DNA from 4 places in the Pseudomonas sp. JQ170C genome. Region 4 is predicted to be linked to each of the others. Evidence: predicted binding sites of a transcription regulator. Region 4 holds the regulator's gene; each other region holds the start of a gene.
What was found. Region 4 encodes FliA, which starts transcription of late flagellar genes. Its sites were predicted from a motif close to CTAAAGTTTNNNNNNNNNNNGCCGNTAA; they were not measured.
Positions count from the first base shown of each region.

Region 1 (5,478 bases), 140 kb from region 4:
CCTTACCGCACTGACAACCGGCGATACGCCCCGGGCCAACAATGAAGCCATGACCCGCATCTACCACCTGGCTGCCGAACAGGACCTGCCAGTGCTGGTGCACTCCAACATCACCTCCAAGCGCGAGCGCAACCCGCTGTACCTGGCGGAAATCGAAGAGCCGCTGCGCAACCATCCGCACACGCGATTCATCTGGGCCCATGCCGGTACCAGCATGGAAATCCACCGTCACCAGACGCAGCTGGATTTTCTGTTGCCGACCCTGTCGCGGATGCTCGAAGCCTATCCCAACTTGTACATCGACCTGTCCTGGAGCGTGCTGCAGCCTTATCTGCTGGACGAAAAGGGCAAACCCAGGGCGCAGTGGGTCAAGCTGGTGGAGCGCTTCCCTGAGCGCTTCATGCTCGGTTCTGACGTGGTGGGGCGGTTCGGCAGCCTGGGCGAGCAGTTGCACAGCTTCGACCCCTTCCTCGATGCCTTGCCGGCCGAGGTGGCGCAGAAAGTTGCGCGCGACAACTTTCTGGCCGTGCTGCCCAAGCGCCGCGAATGAGCGGATTGTCATCAGCCTGTCATGCCGGTGTCATAGCCTGCCGCCATCAATCCTGATGGAGTGCACCATGTTTTCCAGTCGTTTCAGCGCTGTGTGCGGGCTCTTGCTGGTCAGTGGCCTGGCCAGTGCCGAGGTTCATGTCCAGGGCCCTATCGAGTACGGCCTGTTCGAGACCCGCCACCAGAACTTCCAGCCCGGTGAGCGGGTGCTGACCATGAGCAACCAGACCATTCAGCAAACCGACGAGATTCCAGCGCGCCTGGGCAGCAAGTTCGGCATGCGCTATCGCCTGGACGGCAAGGTGGCCGAAGACACGCCGCTGACGCTGCTGTACCTCACCCCAGGCGTACGCACGCCCGACGGCAAGCGCCACGACAAATTCGAAGTGGTGCAGAAGCTGGTGCCTGGGGCTGCCCAGGATGTGATGGCCTATGAGTTCACAGAAAACCACGAAGTGGTACCCGGCCAATGGCATTTCATGGTGTTCCAGGGGGATCGCCTGCTGGCCGAGCAGCGCTTCACCGTGCGCTGAGTCAGTGCGCGGTTGGCAAGGTGATGATAAGGCACTTTGATATCACTTTTTCGTCTTACGCAAATTCTCTACCGGCCGATACCTTCTAGAAGCAAGGACTGCTGCAACGCATTGCAGCGCTTTTGGAAGGAGCCCGTGTATGAATTTGAGAAACATGAATATCGCGCCCAGGGCCGGCCTCGGTTTTGGCCTGGTCGCGTTACTGGTGTTTGCCCTGGGCGGGTTTGCCTTGCAGCAGATGACCAGCATGCGCCAGCAGTCCGAGCAGGTCGACAGCAACTGGCTGCCCAGTGTGATTGCAGTGGGGCAGATGGCCCAGGACACCATGCGCATCCGCGCGCTAACCTTGCGTCTGCTGATCAACCGCGATCCCCAGGCGCTCCAGCAGAACAAGGCGCGTGTCGAAGAGATCAAGGTCGGCCTTGGCAAGGCGCAGCAGCAGTACCAGGCGTTGATCGTATTGCCTGAAGAGCAGACCCTGTTCGACCGCTACCTGAACCTTGAGCAGCAGTACTTCGGTTTGCAGGCCCAGGTGATGCAGCTTTCGGCGCAGAACCAGGTCGAGGCGGCCACTGCCTTGGTCAACGGTGAAATGAACCAGTTGGCCGATCAGTTGACCGCCACCCTCAACGAACTGATCGCCCTCAACAACCACCATGCCAACACGGCCACCGACCTTGCCGAAGCGGTGTTCAAGAGTGCCCGGGTGTGGGTGGTTGCGTTGCTGGTGGCGGCTCTGGTGCTGACGGTGATTCTTGCCCTGACCCTGACCCGCAGCATCGTTCGGCCTCTGGGCCAGTCGCTGCAAGTGGCCGAGGTGGTCGCCACTGGCGACCTGACCCCGCAGATTTCTGTTCACGGCAAGGACGAGCCGGCGCGCTTGCTGGCAGCGCTCAAGCAGATGCAGCAGAGCTTGCGTGACACCATCGGGCGCATCTCCGACTCGTCCAATCAGTTGGCCTCTGCCTCCGAAGAACTGAGCGCAGTGACCGATGACGCTACCCGCGGCTTGATGCAGCAAAGCCAGGAAATCGAGCAGGCCGCCACCGCAGTCAACCAGATGACCACTGCAGTGGAGGAGGTGGCGAGCAACGCCGTGGCCACCTCCGAGGCATCCCGAGAGTCGGACCGGATTGCCAGGCAGGGGCGCGAGCAGGTGCGCCTGACCGTCGCCTCGATCGAATCACTGGCAGCGGGCGTCACCTCCAATGCCGAGGAGGTGGAGCAATTGGCGCAGCAGGTGCACGGCATTACCAAGGTGTTGGATGTGATCGGCGCCATTGCCGAGCAGACCAACCTGCTAGCGCTCAACGCTGCCATCGAGGCTGCTCGTGCCGGTGATGCCGGGCGTGGCTTTGCCGTGGTGGCCGATGAGGTGAGGGCGCTGGCGCACCGTACCCAGCAGTCGACCCGGGAAATAGAACAGATGATCGACGGCATCCAGCAAGGCACCGACCGTGCGGTGTCGGGCATGCAACAGAGCAACGAGCGCGCGCGAGTCACCCTGGACGGTGCGCACGCGGCCGGAGCGGCGCTGGACGAAATCGCCGCTGCCATCAGCCTGATCAATGAGCGCAACCTGGTGATCGCCAGTGCGTCCGAGCAGCAGGCGCAGGTGGCGCGGGAGGTGGACCGCAACCTGACCAATATCCGTGACCTGGCGCTGCAGACCTCGGCGGGGGCGAACCAGACCAATGCGGCGAGCCAGGCGCTTTCGCAGTTGGCGATCGAGTTGAATGGGTTGGTGGGGCGGTTCTCGGTGTAGTGCGGTAGGGGCGGGCTTGCCCCGCGATGCGGCCTTGAGGCGTGTTCATGTCCCGCGATACAAACAAAAACGCCCCGAACCAGTCGGGGCGTTTTCACATAAGGGGCTAGCCCTTACTTGCCTTCCCAGCGCTTGAGCACCAGGGTGGCGTTGGTGCCGCCGAAACCGAAGCTGTTGCTCATCACGGTATCGATCTTGGCGTTTTCCTGGGTCTTGGTCAGGATCGGCAGATCGGCAACCGCTGGGTCCAGCTCGTCGATGTTGGCGGAGCCGGCGATGAAATTGCCTTCCATCATCAGCATGCAGTAGATCGCTTCGTGAACGCCGGCGGCGCCCAGGGAGTGACCGGACAGGCTCTTGGTCGAGCTGATGGCCGGAGCCTTGTCGCCGAAGACTTCACGAACGCCCTTGATCTCGGCAACGTCACCGACCGGGGTCGAGGTGCCGTGGGTGTTCAGGTAGTCGATCGGGCTGTCGACGGTGGACATGGCCATCTGCATGCAGCGGATGGCGCCTTCGCCGCTTGGGGCGACCATGTCGTAGCCGTCGGAGGTAGCACCGTAGCCGACGATTTCAGCGTAGATCTTGGCGCCACGGGCCAGGGCGTGCTCCAGCTCTTCAACCACGACCATGCCGCCACCACCGGCGATGACAAAGCCATCACGGTCGTTGTCATAGGCGCGGGAAGCTTTTTCCGGGGTGTCGTTACGCTTGCTGGACAGTGCGCCCATAGCGTCGAACAGGAACGACTGGCTCCAATGCTCTTCTTCACCGCCACCGGCGAAGACGATGTCTTGTTTGCCCATCTGGATCTGTTCCATCGCCGTGCCGATGCAGTGTGCGCTGGTGGCGCATGCCGAGGCGATGGAGTAGTTCAGGCCCTTGATCTTGAACGGGGTGGCCAGGCACGCCGAGACGGTGCTGCTCATGGTCCGGGTGACGCGGTACGGGCCAACGCGCTTGACGCCTTTTTCGCGCAGGATGTCCAGCGCTTCCATCTGGTTCAGGGTCGATGCGCCGCCGGAGCCGGCGATCAGGCCGGTACGTGGGTTGGACACCTGTTCTTCGGTCAGGCCCGAGTCCTTGATCGCGTCGGCCATTGCCAGGTAGGCATAGGCAGCGGCGTGACCCACGAAACGGAAGACTTTACGGTCGATCAGTTCTTCAAGGTTGAGGTCAATGGAGCCGGAAACCTGGCTACGCAGACCCATTTCGGCATATTCCGGGTTGAATCGGATGCCAGGGCGGCTTGCACGCAGGTTGGCGGAGACGGTCTCTTTGTCATTGCCCAGGCACGAAACAATGCCCAGACCAGTGATAACGACGCGGCGCATGCGGATAACCCTTAGAAGTTGTCAGTGGAGGTGAATACGCCGACTCGGAGGCCTTCGGCGGTGTAGATCTCGCGACCGTCGACGCTGACCGAACCATCGGCGATGGCCATGTTCAGCTTGCCCTTGAGGACGCGCTTGATGTGAATGTTGTAAGTGACTTTCTGGGCGGTCGGCAGGACCTGGCCAAAGAATTTCACTTCGCCCGAACCCAGGGCGCGACCGCGACCTGGCAGGCCTTGCCAGCCGAGGAAGAAACCGACCAGCTGCCACATGGCGTCCAGGCCCAGGCAGCCCGGCATCACCGGATCACCCTCGAAGTGGCAGGCGAAGAACCACAGGTCCGGATTGATATCCAGCTCGGCGACCAATTCACCTTTGCCGTACTTGCCGCCTTCCTGGCTGATGTGGGTAATGCGATCCACCATCAGCATGTTAGGGGCGGGCAGTTGCGCGTTACCTGGGCCGAACAGCTCACCGCGACTGCAGCGCAGCAGGTCTTCCCGAGTAAAGGCGTTTTGTTTGGTCATGCGAGCTCCTCAATAGTCCCCGTGCGGCAGGGGGCAAATCTTCCCGGCCGACCCAAAACGCTTGTGCTTGGGGCGGCAGCCTACACATAGACTATTGCGTTGTAGTGAAAGTCACAGCGCACGGGGCAAAGAAGTACACTTGTGCACTGAAATTTTATTTTCAGGCCTTTCGAGGGGCCTGTCCAGTCCATAAGACTGCCGCAATTTCAGATTAATCGCCAGTCGCAGCTGACTGATCGGGCAGCCATCGCAGAAGAATCTGCTGCAGATCAGTTCGTTTGAACGGCTTGGCCAGGTAATCGTTCATCCCCGCGTTGAGGCAGCGTTCACGATCGCCCTGCAGGGCATTGGCCGTGAGGGCGATGATCGGCATGGCAGCGCCCTGGGGCAGCTGGCGAATGCGCCGGGTGGCCTCGTAGCCGTCGAGAATCGGCAACCGGCAATCCATCAGTGTGGCGGCAAAGCGCTGGCGGGCGACCTGGGTCACCGCCTGGGCGCCGTCCACGGCCACGCACACCTCGAAACCCAGGCTGCGCAACATGGCTTCGATCACCGTCTGGTTCACCGGGTTGTCCTCCACCAACAGGATACGTCGGCCCTGGCCTTCGTCTTCAGCGTCGTCCAGGAGGCTGGGCACGTGGGTCGAGGGCGTGTCTGCCAGCGCCAGCGGCATTTCCAGGGTAAAGGTCGAACCCTGGCCTTCGCGGCTTTCGCCGCGCAGGGTACCGCCCATCCGTTCGGCCAGGGTGCGGGCAATCGAGAGGCCCAGG
Region 1 is NZ_CP141608.1:1,809,300-1,814,777, forward strand. It holds gene U9R80_RS08400 (amidohydrolase family protein) at 1-550, shown strand, start outside; gene U9R80_RS08405 (DUF3859 domain-containing protein) at 618-1,082, shown strand; gene U9R80_RS08410 (methyl-accepting chemotaxis protein) at 1,222-2,847, shown strand; gene fabB (beta-ketoacyl-ACP synthase I) at 2,961-4,181, opposite strand; gene fabA (3-hydroxyacyl-[acyl-carrier-protein] dehydratase FabA) at 4,193-4,708, opposite strand; gene U9R80_RS08425 (response regulator) at 4,920-5,478, opposite strand, start outside.
Region 1: the regulator FliA is predicted to act here: its motif matches at 1,137-1,164, upstream of U9R80_RS08410 (methyl-accepting chemotaxis protein).

Region 2 (5,478 bases), 940 kb from region 4:
ACAGTGGTTATCGCCAGCCCATCAATGCGGTGTACTACCGTAACTCGCAGTTGGCGCTGCGCATCCAGTGCTTTCTCGATTTTATCCAGCACAAGCTGGCGGCCTACGCCTGCTGAGCACTCCGGCCACGACAAAACCTGCCTGCCTGCGGCGCATTTTCTTGCGGTGTTTGATTAGTTTTCGGACATAAGCCTTAATGGCTGTTCAACGAAAACAACACCAAGGAAGCTCTCATGCGCGTTGTGATGTTCCGAACCCTGGGCCTGAGTGCCGCAATAATCGCCAGCTCATCGGCTTACGCGGTGACCCTGGAAGGTGGCGCGGTAGCTGCACCTGATCAATATGGTGCACAGGTGGCCGCCGACGTCCTGAAAAAAGGCGGTAACGCGGTCGATGCCGCCGTCGCCACCGCGTTCACCCTGGCCGTGACCTACCCCGAAGCCGGCAACATCGGCGGCGGCGGTTTCATGACCCTGTACATGGATGGCAAACCTTACTTCCTCGACTACCGCGAAGTGGCGCCCAAGGCAGCCAGTCGCAACATGTACCTGGACGAAAAGGGCGAAATCATCGAGAACCTGAGCCTGGTCGGCGCCCGTGCCGCCGGTGTGCCGGGTACGGTGATGGGCTTGTGGGAAGCGCATCAGAAGTTCGGCAAATTGCCCTGGGCCGAGCTGATCACCCCAGCCGTGGGCTACGCGAAGAACGGCTTCAAGATTGCTGAAAAACAGTACCAGTACCGCGAAGACGCCCTGGGCCTGTTCAAGGACAGCACCAACTTCAACGACTACTTCGGCAACATGAAAGTCGGCGAGACCTTCAAGCAGCCAGAGCTGGCGCAAACCCTGGAGCGCATTGCCGACAAGGGCGTGAGCGAGTTCTACCAGGGCAAGACCGCTGACTTGCTGGTGGCGCAGATGCAGGCCGACAAAGGCCTGATCAGCAAGGACGACCTCAAGGACTACAAAGCCGTATGGCGTGACCCGATGGGCATCGAATGGCGCGGCAACATGGTCTACACCGCACCGCTGCCAAGCTCTGGCGGCGTGGCCCTGGCGCAACTGCTGGGCATCAAGGAAAACCGCGCGGCGGACTTCAAGGGCGTTGACCTGAACTCGGCACGCTACATCCACTTGCTGGCCGAAATCGAGAAGCGTGTGTTCGCTGACCGCGCCGACTACCTGGGCGACCCTGCGTTTTCAAAGGTGCCTGTGGATAAGCTGATCGCCAAGGACTACCTGGCCAAGCGTGCCCAGGAGGTCAACCCGACGGCCATTTCCGAAACCGAGAAAGTCCGCCCGGGCCTTGAACCGCACCAGACCACCCACTTCTCCATCGTCGACAAGCAGGGCAACGCGGTCAGCAACACCTACACCCTGAACTGGGACTACGGCAGTGGTGTAGTGGTCAAGGGCGCAGGCTTCCTGCTCAACGACGAGATGGACGACTTCAGCTCCAAGCCCGGGGTCGCCAACGCCTTTGGTGTGGTGGGCGGTGATGCCAATGCCATCGAGCCGGGCAAGCGCATGCTCTCGTCCATGGCTCCGACCCTGGTCACCCGTGACGGCAAGGTCACCCTGGTGCTGGGTACGCCCGGTGGCTCACGGATCTTCACCTCGATCTTCCAGGTGCTGAACAACCTGTACGACTACAACCTGCCACTGGAAAAAGCCGTGGCGGCGCAGCGGGTTCATCACCAGTTGCTGCCTAAGGACACCATCTACTTCGATGCCTATGCACCGCTGACCGGCAAGGTGGCGGATGAGCTGAAGAAGATGGGCTACACCCTGGAAGACCAGGGCTGGGAGATGGGCGATATCCAGGCGATCCGGGTCAATGGCACGGCGCTGGAAACTGCCTCCGATCCGCGTGGGCGGGGCGTGGGACACGTCGTCAAATAAAGCCCCCTGATGTAGGCGCGGGCTTGCCCCGCGATGGCGTCGTGTCAGTCACATCGCCATCGCGGGGCAAGCCCGCGCCTACGCAGGTGTTAGACGCGGAAGTGGCTGACCATGGTCTGCAGCTGGTTACCCAGGCGGGCCAGCTCGACACTGGAGGCTGCGGTTTCGTCACTGGCCGCCGCGGTCTGCTCCGACACATCGCGCACGTTGATGATGCTGCGGCTGATCTGTTCGGCCACCGCGCTCTGCTGTTCGGCCGCCGCTGCAATCTGCTGGTTCATCGACTGAATGTTCGACACGGTGCGGGTGATGCTTTCCAGCGAGGCGCCAGCCTTGCGGGTCAGCTCGACGCTGCTGTCGGTCAGGTTGCGGCTACCAAGCATCACATTGGCCACTTGCTGGGTACCGCTCTGCAAACCGGCCACCAACTCTTCGATCTCTTCGGTGGACTTCTGCGTACGCTGGGCCAGCCCACGAACCTCATCGGCCACCACGGCAAAGCCACGTCCGGCTTCACCGGCACGGGCGGCTTCGATGGCGGCGTTCAGGGCCAGCAGATTGGTTTGCTCGGCCACTGACTTGATCACATCCATGACGCTGCCGATCTTCTGGCTCTCCTGCTGCAGCAGGCCCATGGCCTCGGTGGAGCGGTGTACTTCTTCGGCCAGGCGTTCGATCTGGTTGATGGCTTCGGCGACCACTCGATCACCGTCCCGGGCCTGCGCGTCGGCATCGGTGGCGGCGGCAGAGGCGTGCTCGGCGTTGCGCGCCACCTCCTGCACGGTGGCGGCCATCTCGTGCATGGCCGTGGCGACCTGGTCGGTCTCGACTTTCTGGCTGTTGACCCCGGCGCTGGTTTCTTCGGTCACGGCCGACAGCTCTTCGGCGGCGCTGGCGATCTGGGTGACGCCGTCACGGATGCCGCTGATCAGGTCGCGCAGGGTCGCGCCCATGCGCTGGATGCCTTGTTGCAGCACGCCCAGTTCGTCGCGGCGGGTAACGCGCAGGTCATGGGTGAGGTCGCCGGCGGCGATTTTTTCCACCACGGCCAGGGTCTCGCGCAGCGGACGGGTGATCTGGCGGGTGATGACTACCGCCGCCAACACGCCCACCAACAGCGCCAGCAGGGTGGCGGTCAATTGCAGGGTACGGGCCTGGGCGCTTTCGCTGTCACGGCGTTCGAGCTGGATCGTGTACAGCGCGTCGCTGATCTTGACGATGGTGGCGCCTTGTACGGTCATTTCCTGGCGGGCCACGGCGACGTCGGCAGTGGCATCGCGGAACTGACGCACCGCTTCGCGGTAGGCCAGCACGGCGTTTTCAAACTGCTGGATGCGTGCGCCTTCGTGCGGCATCTGGCGGTTCAGGCTGGCAATCTCGGCCAGGGCGCCATCGAGCTGACGCAGGGCCAGTTGTTCGGCTTCGCTGCTGATGTCGGCTATGTAGCTGCGCACGGCCAGGCGCACCTGGAACAGCTGCTCCTTGGCCTGGGTGATGGTGCGAAACTGCTCCAGACGGCTGGCGTCGCCTTCGGGCAGGGCGAGGATATCGCGGTTGATCGCCTCGACCAGGTCGATGGCGCGCGAAGCGGCCAGGTTCATGGCGTCACGCGCCGCAAGGCTGGCCCGATAGCCGGCGCGCATCTTGTTGATCGAGACCTGGTATTCGTCGATGGTCTGGCCCAGCTCCTGGAGCAGCTTGACGTTCTCAGGGCTCTTGAAGCTCTTGAGCAGCTTTTGCTGTTGTTCGCTGAAGGCATTGAGCTTGACCTGCACGGTACCGGCGGAGGCATCGTCACCGTTGGTCAGCATGTATTGCAGGCGAGTGATACGCAGGTTGGTCAGGTCGCTGTTGAGCTGGGTGATATCGCTCATCCAGTTACTGCGGTCGATCAGCCCGCCCATGCTGTTCCAGCCGGTCAGGGCCAGCAGGCTGGTGAGCAGCAGCACCAGGCCGAAGCCCAGGCCGAGTTTCAGGTTGACGCTGATGTTGGCAAACCAGCTATTCATGCAATCCCTCCAGGAACGTTGTGCGTCTTGATCCGTATCGCTGGAAGGTTGTTGTTGTAGCCAGTCGATGTACTTGAGCATGGGTTATCGGCGGCTCGGTGCGGAGCTGAAACGCTTTTTCAGCAAAAATGACCGATGGTCGTAACCGGGTATGAAAACGGCAGCCCGAAGGGGCTGCCGTGCATCAGGGGCGGGAGTTTAGAGGGGGCGGCTGGTAAAAGTATCGCACTGGTTGATGTCGCCCTTGGCGAAGCCGGTCTTGAACCAGCGCACGCGCTGTTGCGAGGTGCCGTGGGTGAAGGAGTCCGGGACCACGCGGCCCTGGCCTTTCTGCTGCAGGCGGTCGTCGCCGATGGCGTTGGCGGCGTTCAGGGCCTCTTCGATGTCACCCGGTTCCAGCCAGTTCAGGCGTTGTTGCGCCTGATAGGCCCAGACGCCGGCCAGGCAGTCGGCCTGCAGTTCCTGGCGCACCAGCAGGCCATTGTCGCCTTCCATGCGCTCGCCGCGCTGGCGTGCCGCCTGGACCTTGGCCGACACGCCCAGCAGGGTCTGCACATGGTGACCGACTTCGTGGGCAATCACGTAGGCCTGGGCGAAGTCGCCGGCGGCGGCGAAGCGCTGCTCCATTTCGCGGAAGAAGCTCATGTCCAGGTAGACCTTCTGGTCGGCCGGGCAGTAGAAGGGGCCGACCGCCGAGGAGGCGAAGCCGCAGGCCGAATTGATCTGGCCGCTGAACAGGGTCAGGGTCGGGTCTTTGTACTGGCGGCCGGCCTGGGCAAAGATCGCCCGCCAGGTGTCTTCGGTGTCGCCGAGGATCGAGGCGACGAATTCGGCCTGCTCATCGTTGGCCGGTGGCGCCTTGGCCGGGCCCGTGCTGACCGGTGCGCTTTGCTGATCCATCTGCCCGGCCAGCTGGCCGAGAATCTGCAGGGGGTCCTGCCCGGTAATCCAGCCGATGCCGACGATCAGCAGGATCGCACCGATGCTTAGGCCCTTGCCACCGCCGAAGCGCATGCCGCCGCCACCCTCGCCACGGGCATCGACCACATTGTCGCTACGCCTGCCTTTTCGCCATTGCATAAGTGCTCTCCCGACCTTGGAAACATGAGCTAAAAGATTAGTTCACCGGGGGTCGCTCTGTCAGATTCCTGAAGGTTACATAACCATATGGTTATGAGTGAGCGGGCTCTTTTCAATATCGCCGCGGCTGAACATGCCGGAAACTGCAAGCTCGCCTGCCACGCCCAGGTGTTCCAATAATTCCAAGACAGGAGAACGGCATGTCTGCACAAGACAACAGTCGCTTCGCTATCCGTGATCGCAACTGGCACCCCAAGGCCTTGACCCCCGATTACAAAACCTCCATTGCCCGGTCGCCGCGCCAGGCATTGGTGAGCATTCCCCAGTCGATCAGCGAAAGCACCGGCCCGGATTTCTCCCACCTGAAGTTCGGCGAGCATGACCACGACCTGCTGCTCAACTTCAACAATGGCGGCTTGCCGATCGGCGAGCGGATCATCCTTGCCGGCCGCGTGTGCGACCAGTACGGCAAGCCGATCCCGCACACC
Region 2 is NZ_CP141608.1:722,199-727,676, forward strand. It holds gene U9R80_RS03155 (LysR family transcriptional regulator) at 1-116, shown strand, start outside; gene ggt (gamma-glutamyltransferase) at 234-1,901, shown strand; gene U9R80_RS03165 (methyl-accepting chemotaxis protein) at 1,991-3,910, opposite strand; gene ypfJ (KPN_02809 family neutral zinc metallopeptidase) at 4,109-4,990, opposite strand; gene pcaH (protocatechuate 3,4-dioxygenase subunit beta) at 5,191-5,478, shown strand, end outside.
Region 2: the regulator FliA is predicted to act here: its motif matches at 3,995-4,022, upstream of U9R80_RS03165 (methyl-accepting chemotaxis protein).

Region 3 (5,478 bases), 1.1 Mb from region 4:
AAACGCCAGCTCAATCGCCGCCAAAACTGGCGGATCGAAAAAATCCAGGGTGAACGCGCTGCCCGCGCCGCCAAACGCGAACAACAGACCCTGAAGGAGCTCGAAGGCGGCGACCTGGGGCCGGAGCAACTCGGCCTGGTCATCGCCCACTTTGGCGTGCAGGTCGAGGTCGAGGCCCAGGATGGCGAGGGTGCCGGCCAGGTGTTCCGCTGCCACTTGCGCGCCAACCTGCCAGCGTTGGTCACCGGCGACCGTGTCGTCTGGCGCGCCGGCAACCAGGGCATCGGTGTGATCGTTGCGCAGATGCCACGCAGCACCGAGCTGTGCCGGCCCGACAGCCGCGGCCAACTCAAGCCGGTGGCGGCCAACGTCGACCTGATCGTGATTGTCTTCGCCCCGGCCCCCGAACCTCACGCCAACTTGATCGACCGCTACCTGGTCGCTGCCGAGCATGCCGGTATTCATCCGTTGCTGCTGCTGAACAAGGCCGACCTGATCAACGAGGAGAACGCCCCGGCGCTCAACGCGCTGCTGGCGGTGTATCGACAGCTGGGCTACCCGATCCTGGAAGTTTCGGCCCACCACGGCGACGGCATGCAGCAGCTGCAAGCACGCCTGGATGGCCATATCAGTGTGTTCGTTGGCCAGTCGGGTGTCGGCAAGTCATCGCTGGTCAACAGCCTGCTGCCCGAAGTGCAGACCCGCGTCGGTGACTTGTCCGAGTGGTCCGGCCAGGGCACCCACACCACCACCACCGCGCGCCTGTACCACTTCCCCGGCGGCGGCGAGCTGATCGACTCCCCCGGTATCCGCGAGTTTGGCCTGGGCCACGTCAGCCGGGCCGATGTCGAGGCCGGGTTTATCGAGTTCAACGACCTGATTGGCACGTGTCGCTTTCGCGACTGCAAGCACGATCGCGAACCCGGTTGCGCACTGCTCAAGGCCCTGGAAGACGGTCGCGTGCAACAACAGCGCATGAACAGCTACCGCTCGATCATCGCCAGCCTGCCTCAAGACACATACTGAAACTTTCAGTCGCCGGGTGAGGCTCACAACGAGCCTCACCTCGCAAAAAGCGCGGACTTTTTGTAGGGAAAATTACCGTTCACTGCGGGACAATTCCTTATTCGCCGTGGTCCCTTGCTGCCAGAAATACTTTCGCAGATTGTCACCTTTCAGATTCGCCATCACCGAGCGAGCCACCCCGTGCCCTGTGCATGAAAGGAATCAACTATGACAATCCAACCCCTGCCCATTCGCTGTCTCTCCGCCTTGCCCGGAGGGTGCTTCTGATGCCTGTTTTTATCAGCTATCGCCACAGTGATCGGCTCGACGCCTTCACCATCAACGAACGCCTGAAGCTCGAAGGTATCGCCACGCAGCTGGACCTGTTCGACAACGACGATCAACAGACCACCGACGCAATCTGCAGCCTTATCACCCGCCATGTCAGCAACTGCAGCCATCTGATCGTGGTGCTCTCGCACGACACGCCCCATGCCTGGTGGCTGCCCTTCCAACTGGGCGCCGGCACCCTGACCAACAGGCGCATTTCGTTGTACCAGTACGCAGGTAACGCGCCATCGGGTTATCTGGAGAAATGGCCGATCATGACCGCACGCGAGCATATCGATCTGTTTGTGCATGCCTACCACGATGAACGGACCTTCAAGCGCTCGATCACCCGTGAAGACCCCGACGCCCAAGCCACCAACCGCGCCAATGCCGACTTTTTCCACGCCGACCTCAAGGCCAAGATCCGGCGCGGTTTCTGACCCTTCCCCATAAAGCACAACGCCCGTGGGCATCACTGCACACGGGCGTTTCAATCAGACAACGGAATCACTCTTTGCTCTGATCCATCTTCAGTACGCCATCCTCGAAGATATTCAGCTTCTGGCGCAACTCACGCGGCTGCATCGGCTCGGCCTCGGGTGCCGCTTGCGATGGCACCGCAGGCGCAGGCGTGGCGGGGGCCGGCGGGCTGCTTTCAGGCGCTGGAGGCTGGGGCTGCTCACCTTCGATGGTGCGCTGGGCCTTTTTGGTCAGCACGATGATATCGATGCGCCGGTTCACCGGATTGAGCGGGTTCGCCCGGTCAAACAGCGACGAGGAGGCATAGCCGACAACGCGTGCCACCTGGGTATCGGGGTAGCCCCCGGCGACCAGTGCGCGACGCGCCGCGTTGGCACGGTTGGCCGAAAGCTCCCAGTTGCCATACTCGCCGGTACCGGAGTAAGGCTTGGCATCGGTATGGCCGCTGATGCTGATCTTGTTGGGCACTGCCTTGATGGTATCGGCCATGGCCAACAGAATGTCTTCAAAGTAAGGCTGCAAATGTGCGCTGCCCAGATCGAACATCGGCCGATTCTCGGCATCCATGATCTGGATACGCAGGCCATCTTGGGTGATCTCGAAGAGAATCTGGTCCTTGAACTTCTGCAGTTGCGGGTTTTCCTCGACCTTGTTCTGCAACTCCTGCAGCAACAGCTCAAGCCGCTCACGCTCGACCTGCTCGGCCATGCTCTCGACCTGCTCCTTGTCCAGCTGAATGCTGGTGTCGGGCGTGTGCTCGGACTTTTCTTCCGGGTTGATGGTCTTTTCCGGCGCAAGCTTGGGCGAGCCGCCCAGGTCGATCACGTAGGGCGTGCCGCTTTCCGAGAAGCCGATCGGGTCCTTGAAGTAGCCGGCAATGGCGATCTTCTGTTCCGGCGTGGCAGTAGACAGCAACCAGAGCACCAGGAAGAACGCCATCATCGCCGTGGCAAAGTCAGCGAAGGCGATCTTCCAGGCGCCACCGTGGTGGCCGTCGCCAAAGCGCTTGATGCGCTTGACGATAATGGGCTGATTGTTCTCCATGACTCAGCGTCCGCGAACCGCTTGTTCCAGCTCGGAGAAGCTAGGACGGTGGGCCGGGTACAGCACCTTGCGACCGAACTCTACGGCCAGCGACGGCGGCATGCCGGACGCCGAGGCGACCAGTGACGCCTTGATCGCTTCATAGACATTCAGCTCTTCCTTGGCATCCTGGCGCAGGGCCGTTGCCAGGGGACCAAAGAAACCGTACGCGGCAAGAATACCGAAGAAGGTACCGACCAGCGCCGCACCCACGTGCAGGCCGATGGACTGTTGATCGCCATCACCCAGGGAGGCCATGGTCACCACGATACCCAGTACCGCCGCGACAATACCGAAGCCTGGCATGCCATCGGCAATGCCGGTCACGGCATGGGAGGGATGCTCAAGCTCTTCCTTCATGCTCAGCAACTCCATGTCGAACAGGCCTTCGAGCTCGTGCGGTGCCATGTTGCCGGTGGACATGATGCGCAGGTAATCGCAGATGTACGCAGTCATGCGCTCATCGCCCAGCACCGCCGGGTACTTGGCAAAAATAGGACTGGCAGCGGCGTCTTCGATATCGGCTTCGATCGCCATCATGCCTTCGCGCCGACTCTTGTTGAGAATCTCGTAGACCAGCCCCAGCACTTCTATATAGAAGGTGTGGGTAAAGCGCGTACCGAACATTTTCAGGGACTTCTTGATTACATGCATGGTCATGTAACCCGGGTTCGCCTGAAGGAACGCACCAAAAGCCGCACCGCCAATGATCAGCACTTCAAAAGGCTGGATCAGCGCCGCAATCTTGCCGTGAGAGAGAACATATCCGCCGAGCACGCTCGCGAATACGACGATGATGCCGATAATTTTAGCCATAGGTAGAAAGCACTTGCAGTCGTGGTCGGGGTCGTGAGCGGAAGTTATTAAATCTCTTCTTCTACTTATCGGCAGATCTGCGCCAGACTATAGTCAGTCAAGGCGAAAAACCAGTTCGCCCCCCTCCAGCATGCCTATTGAAGCCACCGTGCCAAGTCAAACACCACAATCACTCGATGCCTGGGTCAAGTTGCTCGACAGCGTTCGCCTGCCGATTCCGCAGGCCAGTTACGAGCGGGTAAAAGCGGCGATGGCCGACAGCCGCCGCTCGTTGCGCGACATCGCCGAGTTGATGCAGGGAAGCCCGGCCCTGGTGCTCAGTGTGATGCGCGAGGCCAATCACCACACCAACACCAGCCTCGGCGAGCCCGCCGAAAGCCTGGAGGTTGCCCTCAACCGACTGGGGCTGGCACGTACGACAGCGCTGCTGGAACGCCTGCCTGTACTTCCCGAACAAGAGATCGCCCCGACCCTGCGTCAGTTGCAGCTGGTCAGCCAACACGCCAGCCAGCAGGCCAACGGCCTGTTCGCCAGTCGCCTGGCGCGGCTTTGGCAAGAGATCCACTGGGGCAGCCTGCTATTCCTCTCGCCCCTGTGGCCCCTGGCCCTGACCCACCCCAAACTGCTCGAAGACTGGGAGCTACGGGTGGTACACAAGGGCGAATCGGCGCGGCGGGTGGAACAAGAGTTGTTTGGTGTGCGTGTGCTGAGCCTGTGCAAGGCCCTGGCCGAGCATTGGCGCCTGCCGGAGTGGGTTACCCGCGGCTATCACCTGCTCCAGGATGAACGTCGATTACTGGCCCGGGCCCTGCACATCGCCCGCGATCAGAACAACCTGCACCAACAGCAGTACCTGGACGAGCAGCCAACATTGCGACGCTGGTTCAACCAACCCTCCAACACCGTGCTGTTGGCCAATGGCCTGGCACTTGCCGCACAAGTGGGCTGGACCACCGGCCACGTCCTGCGCTGGCAAATGCTTTGCAGCTTGTACCTGCAGACGTCTCTGGACGACGTCCAGCAAATGGTTCACCAGCAGGCCGCCATCAGCGCCCGCAAGCATCCCTGCGCCCAGTTGTTCCACCCGGCTGAAGCGTTGCTGTGGCCCTGGGACCAGCAGCGCCTGCATCCCGGCCAGGTCGCACCCTCGCCGCCCTCGGCCCAGGCTCTGGGCACCTGGCGCAAGCTCTGCGCACAGTTGCTGGCCGAACCCAGCCCCTTCACCAATGCCCTCCACTTGACCACCCAGGCCCGTGACGCCCTGGTGGCCTGCGGTCTGCAGCGGGTGGTGCTATTGATGACCGACAATCAGCAGACCGTGTTGCGGGTTCATCAACTGGCCGGGCTGCCACCAGAGGCTGCAAGCCTTGTGCTGTCGATCGAACACAACAAATTGCTGCAGCGCCTGATGAGCAAGGCTGCGCAACTGCGCCTGACACCCGAGAACCAGGCGCAATTCTCGCCACTGCTGCCACCGGGCCTGTACGCACTGTTTCGCAGTGAACACCTGCTGCTACGTTCACTCTCCAGCAATGGCCGGGTCGTGATGCTGCTGGCGGCTGACCAAAGCGGCAAACCGCTGGCCGACGTCAGCGTGCAGGCCTTTGGCAAAACCGCACAATGCATCGAACGAGCCCTGACCACCTTCAGCCACCGCAGCGCCTGACCCATGCGCTACAATCGCCCCCTCTGCCCTGACATGGAGACTCTGGATGACTGATTTTTCTGGCTTGCCCCTGGTAATTGAGCCGGTAGACCTGCAAG
Region 3 is NZ_CP141608.1:515,990-521,467, reverse strand. It holds gene rsgA (small ribosomal subunit biogenesis GTPase RsgA) at 1-1,026, shown strand, start outside; gene U9R80_RS02265 (molecular chaperone Tir) at 1,293-1,775, shown strand; gene motB (flagellar motor protein MotB) at 1,843-2,859, opposite strand; gene motA (flagellar motor stator protein MotA) at 2,863-3,714, opposite strand; gene U9R80_RS02250 (HDOD domain-containing protein) at 3,845-5,380, shown strand; gene U9R80_RS02245 (rhodanese-like domain-containing protein) at 5,427-5,478, shown strand, end outside.
Region 3: the regulator FliA is predicted to act here: its motif matches at 3,780-3,807, upstream of motA (flagellar motor stator protein MotA).

Region 4 (5,478 bases):
ATGAAACGCTGCCAGTCAACGCTCAGCGCCCTCGCCTCTTCGCCCAGTTCGTTGAGTACCGGGGTACTGGCTTCGACCAGGTCCATGGTGCGGTTGGCCGCGCCTTCGGTCAGCTTGACCACATAGGACAGGCGCTCGGTCGCATCGGTGATCTGCGACACTTCTTCGGCCTGCGGCATGTGCGGGTCGATCTGGAAGCTGACGATCGCGCTGTGCAGCTCACGCGTAAGCTTGCCGACTTCCTGGTACAGGCCACGGTCACGGGTCTGGTTCAGCTGATGGATCAGTTGTACCGCGTCGCCGAACTTGCCTCGCTCGAGGCTGTCGACCAGTTCCTGGGCGTGCTTCTTGAGCGTGGACTCGAACTCGCCCAAGGATGTTTGTGTTTGCTCCATAGCGCCCCCGTGGCGTGTCTTCAGCTGTTGACGCGCTCGAAGATCTTCTCGATTTTTTCTTTCAGCACCTGGGCCGTGAAAGGCTTGACCACGTAGCCATTGACGCCGGCCTGGGCCGCTTCGATGATCTGCTCGCGCTTGGCCTCGGCGGTTACCATCAGCACCGGCAGGTGCTTGAGGCGCTCGTCGGCGCGCACTTTGCGCAGCAGGTCGATGCCGGACATGCCAGGCATGTTCCAGTCGGTCACGAGAAAGTCGAAATGGCCGTTTTCGAGCATCGGCAACGCGGTGTTGCCGTCGTCAGCTTCCTGGGTGTTGGTGAAGCCCAGGTCACGCAGCAGGTTCTTGATGATCCGCCGCATCGTCGAGAAGTCGTCGACGATGAGGATTTTCATGTCTTTGTTCAATTAGACCTCCAAGCAGTCTTTAACGCGTTCAGCGCAGAACGCGCATTCAATCAATTCGGGCACTACATTTCGCGACTGCATTGAACCTGCGTTCAACGCGCTCGCCATTCTCCCAGGCGACTGCGCAAACGCGCTGCACACTGGCTGTGCAACTGGCTGACACGTGACTCGCTGACCCCCAGTACCTCACCGATTTCCTTGAGGTTCAGCTCTTCGTCGTAGTACAGGGCCAGGACCAGACGCTCACGCTCAGGCAAGTTGGCGATGGCGTCGGCCAGGGCCGCCTGGAAGCGCTCGTCTTCCAGGTCGCGCGACGGCTCGAGCTGGGCACTGGCGCCATCCTCGTGCAGGCCTTCATGTTCGCCGTCCTGCAACAGGTCGTCGAAACTGAACAGGCGACTGCCCAGGGTGTCATTCAAAATCCCGTAGTAATCATCGAGACTCAATTGAAGTTCGGCAGCAACCTCGTGATCTTTAGCGTCACGACCGGTTTTTGCTTCAATTGCGCGAATCGCGTCACTGACCATACGGGTGTTGCGGTGAACCGAACGTGGCGCCCAGTCCCCCTTGCGTACTTCGTCCAGCATTGCGCCGCGGATCCGGATGCCGGCGTAGGTCTCGAAACTGGCACCCTTGCTGGCGTCGTACTTGTTGGACACTTCGAGCAGGCCGATCATGCCGGCCTGGATCAGATCCTCCACCTGCACACTGGCCGGCAGACGCGCCAGCAGGTGATAGGCGATGCGCTTGACCAACGGCGCATAACGCTCGATCAACTCATACTGGGCATCTCGCGATGCCTTGCTGTACATCCGATATCCGCTGGCGCTCATAGCACAGGGCCCGCACTCGTCGGCTGCACCAGGCGCTCGACGAAAAACTCCAGGTGACCGCGCGGGTTGGCCGGCAACGGCCAGGTGTCGACTTTCTGGGCAATGGCCTTGAATGCCAGCGCGCACTTGGAACGCGGGAATGCCTCATAGACCGCGCGCTGCTTCTGCACGGCCTTGCGCACGCATTCGTCGTACGGTACGGCGCCGACGTATTGTAGGGCCACGTCCAGGAAGCGATCCGTGACCTTGGTCAACTTGGCGAACAAGTTGCGCCCTTCCTGCGGGCTCTGCGCCATGTTCGCCAGTACACGGAAACGGTTCATGCCGTAATCGCGATTGAGCAGTTTGATCAGCGCGTAGGCGTCGGTGATCGAGGTCGGCTCGTCACACACCACCAGCAACACTTCCTGCGCGGCGCGAACGAAACTGACCACCGACTCACCGATACCCGCAGCGGTATCGATCACCAGCACGTCGAGGTTGTCGCCCAGTTCGCTGAACGCCTGGATCAGGCCTGCGTGCTGTGCCGGCGCCAGGTGCACCATGCTCTGCGTGCCGGAGGCTGCCGGTACGATGCGTACACCGCCCGGCCCCTGCAACAGCACGTCGCGCAATTCACAGCGGCCTTCGATCACGTCGGCCAGGGTTCGCTTGGGCGTCAGCCCCAGTAGAACGTCGACGCTGGCCAGGCCCAGGTCGGCATCCAGCAGCATGACCCTACGGCCAAGCTCTGCCAGCGCCAACGACAGGTTCACCGACACATTGGTCTTGCCGACGCCACCTTTACCGCCAGTTACGGCGATTACCTGTACGGGATGCATGCTACCCATTTTTGTTCAATACCTTGTCTTGCTTAGACTGAGGCCACATAGCCGGCTGCGCTTTCAACACCTGAAAAATGCATGGCAGACCATCAATGCAGATACTTTGCAACGTCTTCACAATCACCTCAGCCAACACGCTTGCCGTGGCTGTGGTAGAGATCAGCGAACATATCGGCCATCGCCTCTTCGCTGGGCTCCTCCTGCATCTGCACGCTGACCGCACGGCTCACCAACTGGTGGCGACGCGGCAAGTGCAGATCGTCAGGAATGCGCGGCCCATCGGTTAGATAGGCCACTGGCAATTCATGACTGATGGCCAGGCTCAGGACTTCGCCGAGGCTGGCCGTTTCATCAAGTTTGGTCAGGATGCACCCGGCCAGCCCACAGCGCTTGTAGCTGTGATAGGCGGCAGTGAGCACCTGCTTCTGGCTGGTCGTCGCCAGCACCAGGTAATTCCTGGCGGCAATGCCGCGTCCGGCCAGGGTTTCAAGCTGCATGCGCAGGGCCGGGTCACTGGCCTGCAGGCCGGCGGTGTCAATCAGGATCACCCGTTTGCGCAGCAGCGGCTCCAGCGCCTGGGCCAGAGATTGGCCAGGGTCGACGTGGGTCACCGAGACGTTGAGGATGCGACCCAGTGTCTTGAGCTGCTCCTGCGCGCCGATACGGAAACTGTCCATGCTCACCAGGGCCATGTTCTGCGCGCCGTACTTGAGCACATAGCGCGCCGCAAGCTTGGCCAGGGTGGTGGTCTTGCCCATGCCGGCCGGGCCGACCATGGCAATGACACCGCCCTCTTCAATCGGCTCGACCTCCGGCACATGGATACGCCGCGCCAGGTGCGCGAGCAGCATGCGCCAGGCATGGCGCGGCTCGTCGATACCGACGATCTGATCGAGCAGCTCACGGGCAATCGGGCCGGTCAGGCCGATGCGCTGCAGGCGCCGCCAGAGATTGGCCTGTTGCGGCTGGCTGCCTTGCAGCTGGCTCCAGGCAAGCGAGCCCAACTGCACTTCGAGCAGTTCACGCAGGCCGTTGAGCTCCGAGCGCATGGCATCGAACAGGCGCGGGTCGACCGGTGCCGGTGCAGGCGCCTGGGGCGCGGCCGGCTCATCCACATGGGAGTCGACCAGCGGCTCGGAGGCGGTCAGCGGCAAGCCTGCAAACAGCTGGCGGTTGGCATCATCGCTGTCGCTGCGGGTACTGAGCTCGGCCTGGGCCGTGACAATCCGCGACTGCGTCTTGCGCAGTTCATCTTCCAGCTCCACATTCGGAACCCGTGGCGCCAGGGCAGACAGCTTGTAGTCCAGCGCAGCCGTCAGCTCGACACCGCCAGCAATCCGTCGGTTGCCGATGATGGCGGCATCAGCCCCCAGCTCATCTCGAACCAGCTTCATGGCCTGACGCATATCGGCGGCGAAAAAACGCTTAACTTGCATAACCCACTACCTCAGCCGTTGGGGCCTACTGTGGCAACGATGGTAACTTGCTTGTTGTCAGGTATTTCCTGATACGCCAAAACATGCAAATTCGGTACAGCCAGGCGACCAAAGCGCGACAGCATTGCACGGACCGGTCCTGCGACCAGCAGGATCGCCGGCTGCCCTTGCATCTCTTGACGCTGGGCAGCTTCGATCAACGAACGCTGAAGCTTTTCAGCCATGCTCGGCTCAAGAAGAACACCGTCTTCCTGACCTTGCCCGGCCCTTTGCAGACTATTGAGCAAAATCTGTTCCAACCTTGGTTCAAGGGTGATCACAGGCAGCTCGGACTCAACGCCGACAATGCTTTGCACGATGGCGCGACACAATCCGACGCGCACCACTGCCACCAGCGCGGCGGTATCTTGACTCTTGCCGGCATTGTTGGCGATAGCCTCGGCAATGCTACGGATATCACGCACCGGCACCTGCTCGGCAAGTAGCGCCTGCAGCACCTTGAGCAGCCCCGACAATGAAATGACACCCGGTACCAGCTCCTCGGCAAGCTTAGGCGATGCCTTGGCCAACACCTGCAAGAGTTGCTGGACCTCCTCGTGGCCGATCAACTCATGGCAGTGCTTGTGCAGAATCTGGTTGAGGTGGGTGGCGACCACGGTACTGGCATCCACCACGGTATAGCCCAGCGATTGCGCCTGGCTGCGCTGGCCGACGTCGATCCACACCGCCTCCAGGCCGAAGGCCGGGTCGCGGGCGGCAATGCCGTTGAGGGTGCCGAAAACCTGCCCCGGGTTGATCGCAAGCTCGCGGTCCGGGTAGATCTCGGCCTCGGCCAGGATCACCCCCATCAGGGTCAGGCGATAGGCGCTGGGCGCCAGGTCCAGGTTGTCGCGAATGTGTACCGTGGGCATGAGAAAGCCCAGGTCCTGGGAGAGCTTCTTGCGCACCCCCTTGATCCGCGCCAGCAATTGCCCACCCTGGTTGCGATCCACCAGGGGAATCAGCCGGTAACCCACCTCCAGGCCGATCATGTCGATGGGCGTGACGTCATCCCAACCCAGTTCCTTGGTATCGGCCGCGCGCTGTGGCGATGGCAACAAGTCCTGCTGACGCTGCACTTCCTCCAGGGCCTTTTGCTTGACCTGATTCTGTTTGCGCCACACCAGGTAGGCACCGCCGGCGGCCAGCAGGCCCAGGCTCAGGAAGGCAACATGCGGCATGCCCGGCACCAGGCCCATAACGATCATCACGCCCGCCGATACGCCCAGCGCCTTGGGCGAATCGAACATCTGCCGATTGATCTGGTTGCCCATGTCCTCGGAGCCGGAGGCACGGGTCACCATGATTGCGGCGGCGGTGGACAACAGCAGCGACGGCAGTTGCGCCACCAAACCGTCACCGATGGTCAACAGCGCGTAGACTTTGCCGGCGTCGCCGAAGGTCATGCCGTGCTGGAACATACCGACCAGCATGCCGCCGATCAGGTTGATGAACAGGATCAGCAGGCCGGCGATGGCGTCACCGCGCACGAACTTGCTGGCACCGTCCATAGAACCGTAGAACTCGGCCTCCTGGGCCACTTC
Region 4 is NZ_CP141608.1:1,665,524-1,671,001, reverse strand. It holds gene U9R80_RS07745 (protein phosphatase CheZ) at 1-395, opposite strand, end outside; gene U9R80_RS07740 (chemotaxis response regulator CheY) at 416-790, opposite strand; gene fliA (RNA polymerase sigma factor FliA) at 895-1,635, opposite strand; gene fleN (flagellar synthesis regulator FleN) at 1,632-2,465, opposite strand; gene flhF (flagellar biosynthesis protein FlhF) at 2,585-3,895, opposite strand; gene flhA (flagellar biosynthesis protein FlhA) at 3,907-5,478, opposite strand, start outside.